Regions from separate parts of the Bacillus cereus group sp. BfR-BA-01360 genome, predicted to be linked through region 2. Evidence: riboswitches for the same ligand, from Rfam matches in the RefSeq annotation. Region 2 holds a riboswitch; each other region holds the start of a gene.

Region 1 (3,174 bases), on a different contig from region 2:
ACATGATGATTTCTTTACCATTGGTGGGCATTCATTAAAAGTATTACGTATTTTAACATTGTTAAAAGAAGATTTTCCGCATTTAACAATTCAAGACTTCTTTAAGGAAAAGACAGTGTATAAGTTAGCGCGAATACAAAGGGAGTTAACCCTAGAAGAAAATGTATTTCATGAATATAAATGGATACATGAACCAGAGGCTATTCAGTATACGGAAGGAATAACTAATAACCGGATTTCCAATGTCTTTTTAACAGGAGCAACAGGTTATTTAGGATCACATATCCTATATGAATTATTGCAGCAAACCTCAGCTCATATTTATTGTTTAGTAAGACCTAAAAAAGATGTAGAGCAAAGAATTATGGAAACTTTAACAGGATATTTTCATGATATTCCAAATGAAGCTCTGGCACGTATAACAGCTATTCCTGGTGACCTTGGTGAAGAATACTTTGGACTTAGTAAGGAAGAGTTTATAGCGATACGTTCTAAAGTTGATACAGTCGTTCACTGCGGGGCAGACGTAAGACATTTTGGGGATGTAAAGCAATTTGAAAATGTAAATATTCAAGGGACAAAGCGCATGCTTGCATTAGCCGATGAAGGAGCAGCATTCCATTTTATTTCTACGATTAGTATTCCAATCGATTTAGCAGTAGAACAATGGGATATGTATAAAAAACGCGGTGATTTTGAGTATCATGTAGAGTTAGAGAATGTGTATTCCAATAGTAAACTACAGGCAGAAAATCTTGTTCGTGAAGCAATGAGTCGTGGCATGAGAGGGAATATTTATCGCGCTGGTAATTTAACATGCCATTCCGAAACGGGAGTATTTCAACAAAATATTGAAGGAAATGCATTTTATCGCCTCATTAAAACGATGTTATTAATTGGACAAGCACCAAACGTGAAGTGGAAAGTGGACTTTGCTCCAATTGATTTTGCAAGTAAATCAATTGTGGCGTATATGCAAGATCCTCAAATTATAGGTGAAACATTGCATATTTGTCATCCAGATCCGATTGATTTTGTACATTTTGTGCAGTTAATGATAGAATGCGGGCATCATTTAGAAATTGTTCCTCTTTCGCAATATGTAGATTCAGGGTTACAGTTAGCGAAAGAGGATGAGGAGATAGCAGAATTGATTGCTTCACAAGTAGCTGGCGATGGAGCGCAGCAGTCTGAATTTGTAATAGGTACAAAAAGAACAAATGAATGGATAAAGAAAAAGAAAATTGCAGTGCCAATAATTGACCAACAGTTTATTCAGAAGCTATTAGCACATGGAGAACAAGTGGGGTATTTTCCAAACGTAGAAAAATAACAGACAAGATGTACCATGCTTTTGTTTGTTCAATAAAATAAATCATGCTACAATGAAAACGAATTAAGGACCGGGGAGCCAAGTGGCTGAGAGGATGTAAAGGAACATCGACCCTCAACCTGATCTGGATAATGCCAGCGTAGGGAGTTGCTTAAGGGAATGTAGCATATGTTATTTTATAATAACTTGCATACAAGGCTTTCCTACGTCATAGTGGGAAAGCCTTTTCTTGTTTTTAACATATTATTTTGCAAAGGGGATTTTAGCATGTCACAACAAGTTACAATTTCATTTTCAGTGGTACCACAAGCAAAAACAAAAGATTTATATACGGTCGTGGATAAGGCAATTGAAGTTGTCCAACAATCAGGCGTTCGTTATGAAGTAGGTGCGATGGAAACAACGATGGAAGGAGATTTAAATGAACTTCTTGATATTATAAAACGTGCACAACAAGCTTGTGTAGATGCTGGAGCAGAAGAAGTGATTACCTCTATTAAAATCCACTATCGTCCAAGCACAGGTGTAACAATTGATGAAAAAGTATGGAAGTATCGTGATGAATATGAAAAAACAGAAGCGATCTAATTTCGCAATTACAACAGCTTGGCTGATTCTTCTCATTGCGATATGGGAAGGATCTGTTTCATTATTTCACATTGAACCATGGATACTGCCAAAACCTTCTACGATTATACAAGAATTAATTGGCATGAAAGAGCTATTACTTCCAAATATAACAAAGACGTTGCAAGAAGTGATAAGCGGTTTGTTTTTTGCAATTCTACTTGGAACAAGTATTGCTATTATGATGGATGTTATCCCGATTTTTCGCCTTCTTATGAATCCGTTACTTGTTATTTCACAAACTATTCCAATTGTTGTGCTTGCACCTCTATTTATCATTTGGTTTGGATATGGAATGCTACCAAAGGTGATGGTTGTTATTCTTGTTTGTTTCTTCCCAATTGCCCTTAGTATTTTAGAAGGATTTCAAACGGTAGATAAAAATATGCTCAAATTATTACAAACAATGCGTGCATCAAAATGGCAAATGTATCAAAAAGTAAAATTTCCTGCTGTGCTTCCATATTTTTTCTCAGGGTTAAAAATTGCTGTTACATATAGTGTGATGGGGGCAATTATTGGGGAATGGCTTGGTGCAAGTGAAGGATTAGGGGTTATGTTAACCCGTGCAACAAAGTCGTTTTTAACTGCTCGTGTATTTGGTATAGCGGCTATGATTGTAATCGTCACGTTATTTTTATATTTTATCGTAGAGTTTATGGCCAGAATAACAGCACCATGGATATATAGAAAGGAAGACAGAAAATGAAAAAGAGCTTAAAAGTCATGTTAGCAACACTGTTTGCAGTAAGTGTTGTCGGCTGTAATACAGCGAAGAAAGAAGAGAGCAGTGACAAAGAGAAAAAAGTAAAAGTTGTTTTAGATTGGTTTCCGAATACAAACCATACTGGTTTATATGTGGCAAAAACAAAAGATTATTATAAGAAACAAGGTTTAGATGTAGAAGTTATTCAGCCTGGTGATAATGTATCAGCAGAGCAAATGATTGCTTCTGGAAAAGCTGATTTTGGTGTGAGCTATCAAGAAAATGTTACATCGGCACGTGTGGAAGGGATTCCAGTTGTATCAATTGGAGCAATTATTCAACATAACACATCGGCATTTGCTTCTTTAAAAAAAGATAATATTACTTCACCAAAAGATTTTGAAGGAAAGCGTTATGGAGGATGGGGAGCACCAGCAGAGGAAGCAACTTTAAAAACCATTATGGATAAACATCAAGCCGACTTTAGTAAAGTAGAAAAAATTGTGCT
Region 2 (3,174 bases):
AGCACCAACGCCAGCAATAATTCCTTCCGTAATAAGCGCTTGAATAAAATCAGAAGCTCCTATATGAATCAACCCAGCTGTAACCCAATCTGTAAGCTGTCCACTAAAAAATTCATCAAGTATATCCGATAATGGTGTGCCAATCCACGTAAACGTAACCTGAAAAATGAAAAACATGACTGCTAAAAAGATGGGCAGTCCAAAAATTTTATGTGCAATCAACTTATCTATTTTTTCTGAAAAAGGAATTTTCCCTTCCTGTTTATGTTGAATGACACTTGTTTTTAACTTTTCAATATACGTTGCACGCGTGTTATACATATGCTCTTCTAACGTACAATCCAGTTTTTTCTCTAACTGAGAGCGTATTGTTACTAATTCATGATAAATAGATAATCCCATTACCTCTTGTTCCACCACTTCATTATTGCTTAAAAATTGAAGCGCTAGCCATCTTAAATGCTCATAATTTTCTTTCATAAAAAGTGTCATGATACTTGCTATTGCTGTCTCTACTTGTTCACCATATGAAAGAATAAATGAGTTCATTTCTTTCCTATTATTTTCATGAAGAGTAGCTAGTAATTCATCACAACCTTTCCCGTTTCTTGCAACAACAGGAACAACTGTTACTCCCAATATTTCTGATAATCTTTTTACATCAATCACAATTCCGCGTTGCTTTGCCACATCAATCATATTTAAACCAATAGACATAGGCTTTCCAAATTCCAAAAGCTGTAATGTTAAATGCATATTGCGCTCAAATTGAGAAGAATCAACAATATTTAACATATAATGAAATTCCTCTGTTAATAAAAAGTGAGTAACGACTCCCTCATCTCGAGAAACAGGATTTAAATCATATACACCTGGTAGATCAATTAATGTTCCTTGTTTATCTTTCAATTTCCCTATCTTTTTTTCTACCGTTACCCCGCTCCAGTTTCCTACATATTCATAAGAACCTGTTAATGCATTAAATAACGATGTTTTTCCTGTATTTGGATTCCCTAACAAAGCAACCTTATTCACACTAATTCCACCTTTATCATTTTCGCATCGCAATGACGAATACTAATGAATTGTCCGCGGCACTCTAGTGTAAACGGCCCTTTGAACATCGCCTTTTGTTTCACACGCAATTCACTTCCTTCTGAAAGACCAAATGCAACTAATCTCCGTTTTAACAATTTATCTAATGCCTGCATACTTTTCACTAATACTTTTTCACCTATTTGAATATCAACCAAACTCATAATCTCCCCCCTTAAAAGATAATGATAATTATTTTCAATAAATTATAGCATACTGTATAAATCATACACTATAGCTTTTCTATTCTATTTGTTAACATTTTCGTACACTTATATTGAAATAGTGGCAATACAAGATTCATTTGCCCTTCTCATCCATTTCGATTAAAATAAATTTAACAAATAAAGAATTTCGTTATCACAGGGGGAGCTATATGGCTGAGAGGGAACAATTTGTTCCGACCCTTAGAACCTGTTAGTTAATGCTAATGTAGGGATTGTGCAAACGTTAAAATACATCTCCTCTTCTTCATTACGTATTTTATATCTCCCTATGGTACATAATTCTTTTTTGTGCAACTTGGATTTAGGGGGAATGTCAACATGCGTAACACCAATTTACAAGCGATGATTGAATCTGCAATTCTCGCAGCCTTCGCCTTAATCATCGACATTTTACCATTATCAATTAAAATCCCAACAGGCGGTTCTGTTTCATTTGCTATGATCCCTATTTTTATTATTGCGTATCGCTGGGGATTCAAAATGGCCTTTTTAGGAGGGCTTATTTGGGGGTTATTACAAATTGTCTTCGGAGATGCCTATATTTTAACGCCAATACAAGCGGTTATTGAATACTTCATTGCTTTTGCTTTTATTGGATTTGCTGGCTTATTTTATCGCTCAATTCAAAAAGCCATTTCAAATAACCAAGGAAAAAAAGTTCTCTTGTATATAATCTTGGGAACATTGATCGGCAGTTTTGCACGCTATTTCTGCCATTTTATTGCGGGAATTATTTTCTGGGGACAATACGCACCAAAAGGACAATCAGCCTTTCTATACTCTTTCATTGTAAATGGTAGTATAATGCTTGCTTCTTTTGCATTATGTACAGTATTGCTATTGCTTCTATATACAACGTCACCACGTTTATTCCAAAGCATTCGTGCTTATCCTATTCATTCAAAAAATAAGAGCGCCTAAACGCTATTCTTTAAGTTGTAGAGAAAGAATTCTCTACAACCTTTTTTATGAACAGAATGGAAAAGGCACTGTAGATTTTCTCTACAGTGCCTTTTCGTGTCTCAGTACTTAATTGTTACTTTCATGCAATTCTAGAATAGGAGTATCCGAAGAAAATTGTCTTGGCTCAGTTTTCTTTAAGTGATTTTTGACGTTACACTTCTGATATTGGACAATCCATGCTTTAATAGGGTTAGTAAAGATGATTCTTTGCTCTTGATTAGGGGTCCCTTCTTCCAAATTACAATGTTCGCCCCATTTACACCATCTCATTGTAAATGTTGAAGAAGTTTCATCATCTGATTGATCAAATAAGTGAGAAAGAGTCATCTCTCCATCTAGTATGATAGTATTACTAGTAGATAGAAAAGCAAAGTTTGTCCAACGTTTCTTCATTCCCTCCTACTCCTTTTCGCATAGAATGCCTAAAACTACATTTACCTAAAATGGGTTTGTCTCTTTCCTTACACTTTTTATAGTACCCGAAATAATATTACTCAACTATCGATTATTCTTACAATTCACCTTACATTTTTGTAAGAAATAAAGTGAAACTTTAATCAGTAGTGGTTTTCTTCATCCCCCACTAATTATGAGCCCTCACCAATCGGGCTGCCCTAAAATAGCGGGATAAAAAAACCTCCATCTCTTATAAATGAAGGCCTTACATTATACTTTATTTTTTATTATTATTTAATCCCGCTTCATATAATTGACGCATCATTCCATGAGAAATAGCTCCAAGAATTAAAGTCATTCCAATTAACGAAACTCGAAGCACAGGAATATCAATTATATAAGCTAGCAACCCAAGAACAATTGTTAGAAATAATGCTTTTATAAATGTAACACTTGTGTACTGTTTCTTTTTCATGACTCTCACCTTTCATGA
Region 3 (3,174 bases), on a different contig from region 2:
TGAAAAAGTTAGCGATGCTACTATTAACTTTCATGCTTGCTATCATGGCTGTAGCATGTAGCAATAATGCTTCTACTGATAAAAAGACAGAAGCTAGTGAAAGTAAAGCGAAAGAAATTACAATCAAGCATAAGTTAGGGGAAACAAAAGTTAAAACAAACCCGAAAAAAGTTGTAGTATTTGACTTTGGTTCATTAGACACTTTAGATAAATTAGGCGTTGATGTGGCTGGTGTACCACAGAAAAATATCCCATCGTATCTTTCAAAATATAAAGATAAAAAATATACAAATGTTGGTGGCTTAAAAGAGCCAGATTTCGAAAAAATTAACGAAATGAATCCAGATTTAATTATCATTTCTGGAAGACAAGCTGATTCATACAAAGAATTTGAAAAAATTGCTCCAACAATTTATGTAGAGTTAAATACAAAAGATTACATGAAATCATTTAAAGAAAACGTTGAAACATTAGCAAAAATCTTCGGTAAAGAAGAACAAGCGAAAAAAGAAATTGCAGCAGTTGAAAAAGACGTAGCAGCATTAAATGAAAAAGCTAAGAAGAGCGATAAAAAAGGGTTAGTTATTTTAGCGAATGATGGTCAAGTAAGTGCATATGGGCCACAATCTCGCTTCGGTATTATCCATGATGTATTTGGGATAACTCCTGTTGACCCAAATATTAAAGCTGATACACATGGTAACAAAGTTTCATTCGAATATATTTTAGAGAAAAACCCAGGTTACTTATTTGTAGTAGATAGAGGTGCTGTTGTTGGCGGTAAATCTTCTGCAAAACAAGTAGTGGAAAACGAAATTGTTAGCAAAACAAATGCTGTGAAAGATGGCAATGTAGTTTATTTAGATCCAAACTACTGGTACCTATCTGGTGGCGGGCTTGAGTCTGTATCAGAAATGGTAAAAGAAGTATCTAAAGCTTTAAAATAATAAAATGAAAAACAGCGATAGGAGCGCATCCTATCGCTGTTTTTCTATGCATACTGATTCGGTATAAAGCAATATAAAGACGAATGCTCTCTTTTCACTTCACCTTTCATATAGAAAGGAAAGAACTTGTTATTTTACTAGAATAAGAGTAGACTTTGAAGTAGATGAATAAGAAAGCACATGGGAGTTTGCGGATGCAGACTGAGAGTACGGCTAATCTGTCGTTGACCATTAGAACCTGTTGGATAATGCCAGCGTAGGGAGAGTGTAAAAAACACATGTTCAGGCACTTTGCATACGCGAAGTGTCTTTTTGTGTATCTCCCATTACGGAAACGAGGAGGAGATGAAACAATGCATATAACAGAAATTGCTAAAGTGGTGGAACAAGTAAGAAAAACGAATCCACTTGTGCATAATATTACAAATGTAGTTGTAACGAACTTTACAGCAAATGGCTTGCTAGCGTTAGGGGCATCACCAGTCATGGCATATGCAAAAGAAGAAGTAGCAGAGATGGCTAGCATTGCAGGAGCACTCGTTTTAAATATGGGTACGCTCCGGCCAGATGAAGTTGAAGCAATGCTCATTGCTGGAAAAGCAGCGAATCAACAGCATGTCCCAGTATTATTTGATCCAGTTGGGGCAGGAGCAACTTTGTATCGAACAGAAGTGGCAAGACATATACCAAATGAAATAAAGTTAGCGATGATCCGCGGAAATGCAGCGGAAATTGCGAATGTTATTCATGAAAAATGGGAAATCAAAGGTGTGGATGCTGGAACTGGAAATGGTGATTCTGTAGCAATTGCAACAAAAGCAGCGAACAAACTAGGTACAGTCGCGGTAATTACAGGAAAAGAAGATATTGTCACAGATGGTAAGCGAACCGTTATAATTCGTAACGGTCATCCAATTTTAACAAAGGTGACAGGAACAGGTTGTTTATTAACTTCAGTAATGGGAGCATTTGTGGCAGTTGAACAAGATTATGTAAAAGCAGCGGTTGCTGCATTAACGTTTTATGGAGTAGCAGCGGAGATTGCTGCGAGTAAAACAGTAGATCAGGGACCAGGCAGTTTCCAAGTAGAATTCTTAAATCAATTAGCAAATGTTACCATAAGCGATATTGAACAATATGGAAAAGCAGAAGAAGTTCGTTAGGGAGATGAGAGAGATGGCACGCATTGAAACAGAAAAGATGTCTCAGTTATTACAAGTATATTTTATTATGGGGAGCAATAACTGTCACAAGGGTCCATTACAAGTAATGAAAGAAGCACTAGATGGTGGCATTACCCTTTTTCAATTTCGGGAAAAAGGAGAAGGAGCTCTAACTGGAGAGAAAAGAGTCCAATTTGCCAAACAGTTACAAGCGCTATGTAGGGAGTATCGAGTTCCTTTTATTGTGAATGATGATGTGGATTTAGCGCTTAAGCTGGATGCAGACGGTGTTCATGTTGGACAAGATGATGAAGGAATTGAAGTTGTCCGTGAAAAAATGGGCGATAAAATTGTTGGAGTGTCTGCTCATACAATAGAAGAAGCGCATTTTGCCATTGCAAATGGTGCGGATTATTTAGGAATAGGCCCTATTTTTCCAACAAACACAAAAAAAGATACAAAAGCAGTTCAAGGATTAAATGGATTACGTTATTTTCGGGAAAAAGGTATTAATATACCGATAGTTGGAATCGGTGGAATTACAATCGAAAATGCTTCTTCAGTAATAGAAGCAGGAGCAGATGGTGTTTCGGTTATTTCAGCCATTAGTTTGGCGAGTTCAGCCTTTGACAGTGCGAAAGCATTCGTGCATCAAGTGAAGAAGTAAAGATGGGGATTGAACAGTTGTTTTCTCATCTTACATGAGAAAACGATGGAGTTAATGGAAGTATTTAAAACATATAATGTGGAGTGCAAATGTATTGTAAGAGAAGGATTAGGGAACTTTTTTCCAGATGATTTTCCAAAGTTATTAGCAGAGGCAAGTCAATATATATTGGAGCCTAGTATAGAGTAGAAGAGTTTAGTTGGAGGATTGTATAAAACAAAGGTACTAGTTTAAACAAACGTTTGATTAAATGGAAAAAAAGCGCATGACTTATAGAATAAGTCATGCGCTTTTTTGTTAAAACATAATCGAAATAAGTAACATTCCGATACCGATAGAAGCAAAGGTTGCAATGAGACCAGGAATCATAAAACTATGATTTAGTACATATTTACCA
Region 4 (3,174 bases), on a different contig from region 2:
GCAGAAGTAATATGATCATAACCTGGTGCGATATCTGTTGTTAAAGGCCCCAGCGTATAGAAAGGCGCACCTTGACAAATATCTATTTCTTTCTCCATATTTTCTTTAATTAAATGCATCGGTACGTGCCCTGGCCCCTCAATCATGACTTGCACATCATGCTTCCAAGCAATTTTCGTTAATTCCCCTAACGTTTCAAGCTCTGCAAACTGAGCTTCATCATTTGCATCTGCAATAGATCCTGGGCGTAACCCATCTCCTAAAGAGAAGGAAACATCATACTGTTTCATAATCTCACAAATTTCTTCAAAATGAGTATACAAGAAGTTTTCTTTATGATGGTATAGACACCACTGCGCCATAATTGATCCGCCGCGCGAAACAATTCCCGTCATGCGTTTTGCTGTGAGCGGGATGTAGCGCAATAATACGCCCGCGTGAATTGTAAAATAATCCACACCTTGTTCCGCTTGTTCAATTAATGTATCGCGGTATACTTCCCAAGTTAAGTTTTCAGCAATCCCCTGTACCTTTTCTAACGCTTGGTAAATCGGCACTGTCCCAACTGGTACAGGGGCATTACGAATAATCCATTCGCGCGTTGTATGAATATTTTTCCCCGTTGATAAATCCATAATTGTATCCGCACCCCAGCGCGTTGCCCATGTCATCTTTTCTACTTCTTCGGCAATCGAAGACGAAACAGCAGAATTTCCGATATTCGCATTTACTTTCACATGGAAATTACGGCCGATAATCATTGGTTCTGCTTCTGGATGGTTAATATTCGCTGGTAAAATGGCCCGTCCTTCGGCAATCTCTTTTCGAACAAACTCCGGTTCTACCCCTTCACGAATTGCAACATATTCCATCTCAGATGTAATAATCCCTTTACGAGCATAATGCATCTGCGTGACATTCGCACCTTTCTTTGCTCTAAGAGGTTTACGATCCATTTGCGGGAACACAGGTGTATGGTTCGAAGCAGCTTTTACACCATCATCTTCCGGCTTGATTTCGCGTCCCTCATACTCCTCTACATCTCCGCGTTCTATAATCCAATTGCGACGAGGAGTTGGAATCCCTTTTTCGAGTTCCACTTTATATTCTGGATCCGTATAGGGACCGCTCGTATCATATACACGAATCGGGGAATTTGGCACTCCGTTTGTGTCACTTAATTCAATCTCACGCATCGGCACTTTCATACCTTCACGTGACCCCTCCACATACACTTTCTTACTCCCTGGTAAACTCGACTTTAATTCAATTTGCTCAGCTGAAACAGATTGTTCCATGATTTTTGTTTCCTCCCCTTTATCATTTCAAGAAATCTACTTTACCTAGAAAAATTCGATTCTCCCTTCAGCTGCTAAACAGTCAGCTCCGCATTTCTTGAATCCAGCTTCACCTTCTAGCCCCTCACGTCTAAAAATCTTCCGCACAAGAAAGTAAAAAAACACTTTCTATGCGGAAGAACTTTATACACTAAGACGAAACAGTCGGCTCCGCTTTACATGTGACAAGGACGAGATTCAACTTGTAACCAGCGCATGCAAAATGAAAAAGAGCCAGGTCCATAAGAAAATAAGGACCTGGCTCATAAAAGTCATCATTATGTAAAGCCATTAACTTCCCTACGCTGGTACGAGCCAGATCAGGTCCAAAGGGTTAAGAAGTTTGCGTACTTCTCTCTCAGCCCACGCATACATTGGGCACCCCTAGTTTATCACTGATTTAATTTTCAATACTTTTCTATCATACACTATAATCTGAAAAATGCAAATCAATTTACACTTTTACGGTATCATCCACGTTAAATAATAAGCTTGTACATACGTCATAATTCCAACGATAATGACAAAGAACAAACTATGTTTTACTGTAAAGCGGAATAAATCGGATTCTTTTCCTGCAAGTCCTACTGCTGCGCACGCGATTGCAATCGATTGCGGAGAAATCATTTTCCCCGTTACACCACCTGTCGTATTTGCCGCAACAAGTAATACTTCTTTTACACCTACTTGCTGTGCTGTAATCGATTGTAAGTTCGAGAATAGCGCATTTGCCGATGTATCTGATCCTGTTAAGAATACGCCGATCCAGCCAAGAAATGGCGAGAAGAACGGGAATAATCCTCCTGTTCCAGCTAACGCTAGTGCAAGTGTAGATGATAGACCAGAATAATTCGCAATAAATGCAAAGCCTAATACAAACCCAATAGATAAAATTGGCATTTTTAATTCTTGTAATGTTTCTTTCAATGTTTCAACCGCTTGTTTTGCACTCATTTTTAATACAAAAATGGAAATGATACATGCGATTAAAATGGCTGTTCCGGTTGCCGATACAATATCAAATTTTAATACAGCCTCATAAGGCGTTGGTTTATTTACAATTGGTTCTGCCTTCATGACTAAATTGTGCAGACCCGGAATTTCAAACTTCATGACAAAACTTTCTAACGCCCCGCCTGGAGCAAATAATGCTTTAAAGAAATCTTGACTCCAAATCACTACCATAGCAGTCAAAATAATAAATGGCGACCAAGCTTTCACAACTTTTTTACCTGTTAAATTTGGCATCGATGAAGCTTCCGCTGTTGCTGCAGCTTCCACATTTGCTTGATTCGATTGATACACTTCTTTTGGCTGCCATACTTTTAAAAATAGCGATAAAGATACTAAGCTGACAAGCGCTGATGTAATATCTGGAAGTTCTGGTCCTAAAAATGTCGCTGTAATAAATTGTGTAATTGCAAAAGACCCCCCCGCTACAAATAACGCCGGCCATGTTTGCTTTATTCCCTTGAAACCATCCATTAAAAATACAATAAAGAACGGAACAAATAGCGATAAGAATGGCAATTGGTGCCCAGCCATTTGTCCAATTTTATGAGGATCAATACCTGTTACTTGCCCTGCAACTGTAATCGGTATTCCCATTGCTCCAAATGCTACTGGCGCTGTATTTGCAATTAAGCAAAGACCTGCTGCATATAAAGGATTTAAGCCAAGTCCTGCTAGAAGCGCTGCTGTGATGGCTACTGGTGCTCCAAATCCTGCTGCTCCTTCCAAAAATGCTCCAAATGAAAAACCAATTAAAATGACAAGTAAACGATGATCATTTGTAATCGATAATACAGATGCACGAATAATATCAAACTGTCCTGTT

What was found. Region 2 has a riboswitch for thiamine pyrophosphate ahead of thiT (energy-coupled thiamine transporter ThiT). Riboswitches for the same ligand answer to the same signal wherever they lie in the genome.
Positions count from the first base shown of each region.
Region 1: it holds a riboswitch for thiamine pyrophosphate, as region 2 does, so the genes downstream of both, MR056_RS12025 (MTH1187 family thiamine-binding protein) here and thiT (energy-coupled thiamine transporter ThiT) in region 2, are expected to answer to the same signal.
Region 3: it holds a riboswitch for thiamine pyrophosphate, as region 2 does, so the genes downstream of both, thiM (hydroxyethylthiazole kinase) here and thiT (energy-coupled thiamine transporter ThiT) in region 2, are expected to answer to the same signal.
Region 4: it holds a riboswitch for thiamine pyrophosphate, as region 2 does, so the genes downstream of both, thiC (phosphomethylpyrimidine synthase ThiC) here and thiT (energy-coupled thiamine transporter ThiT) in region 2, are expected to answer to the same signal.

Region 1 is NZ_JAKUFV010000011.1:30,196-33,369, forward strand. Features, by position in the region: gene MR056_RS12020 (non-ribosomal peptide synthetase family protein) at 1-1,333, shown strand, start outside; TPP riboswitch at 1,395-1,496, shown strand; gene MR056_RS12025 (MTH1187 family thiamine-binding protein) at 1,601-1,921, shown strand; gene MR056_RS12030 (ABC transporter permease) at 1,893-2,669, shown strand; gene MR056_RS12035 (ABC transporter substrate-binding protein) at 2,666-3,174, shown strand, end outside.
Region 2 is NZ_JAKUFV010000009.1:33,123-36,296, reverse strand. Features, by position in the region: gene feoB (ferrous iron transport protein B) at 1-1,035, opposite strand, end outside; gene MR056_RS10600 (FeoA family protein) at 1,032-1,259, opposite strand; TPP riboswitch at 1,451-1,552, shown strand; gene thiT (energy-coupled thiamine transporter ThiT) at 1,641-2,243, shown strand; gene MR056_RS10590 (hypothetical protein) at 2,352-2,678, opposite strand; gene MR056_RS10585 (hypothetical protein) at 2,959-3,156, opposite strand.
Region 3 is NZ_JAKUFV010000011.1:21,279-24,452, forward strand. Features, by position in the region: gene MR056_RS11990 (siderophore ABC transporter substrate-binding protein) at 1-947, shown strand, start outside; TPP riboswitch at 1,118-1,227, shown strand; gene thiM (hydroxyethylthiazole kinase) at 1,301-2,110, shown strand; gene thiE (thiamine phosphate synthase) at 2,124-2,777, shown strand; gene MR056_RS12005 (hypothetical protein) at 2,823-2,966, shown strand; gene MR056_RS12010 (anaerobic C4-dicarboxylate transporter family protein) at 3,075-3,174, opposite strand, start outside.
Region 4 is NZ_JAKUFV010000005.1:26,056-29,229, forward strand. Features, by position in the region: gene thiC (phosphomethylpyrimidine synthase ThiC) at 1-1,298, opposite strand, end outside; TPP riboswitch at 1,618-1,733, opposite strand; gene MR056_RS06580 (lactate permease LctP family transporter) at 1,800-3,174, opposite strand, start outside.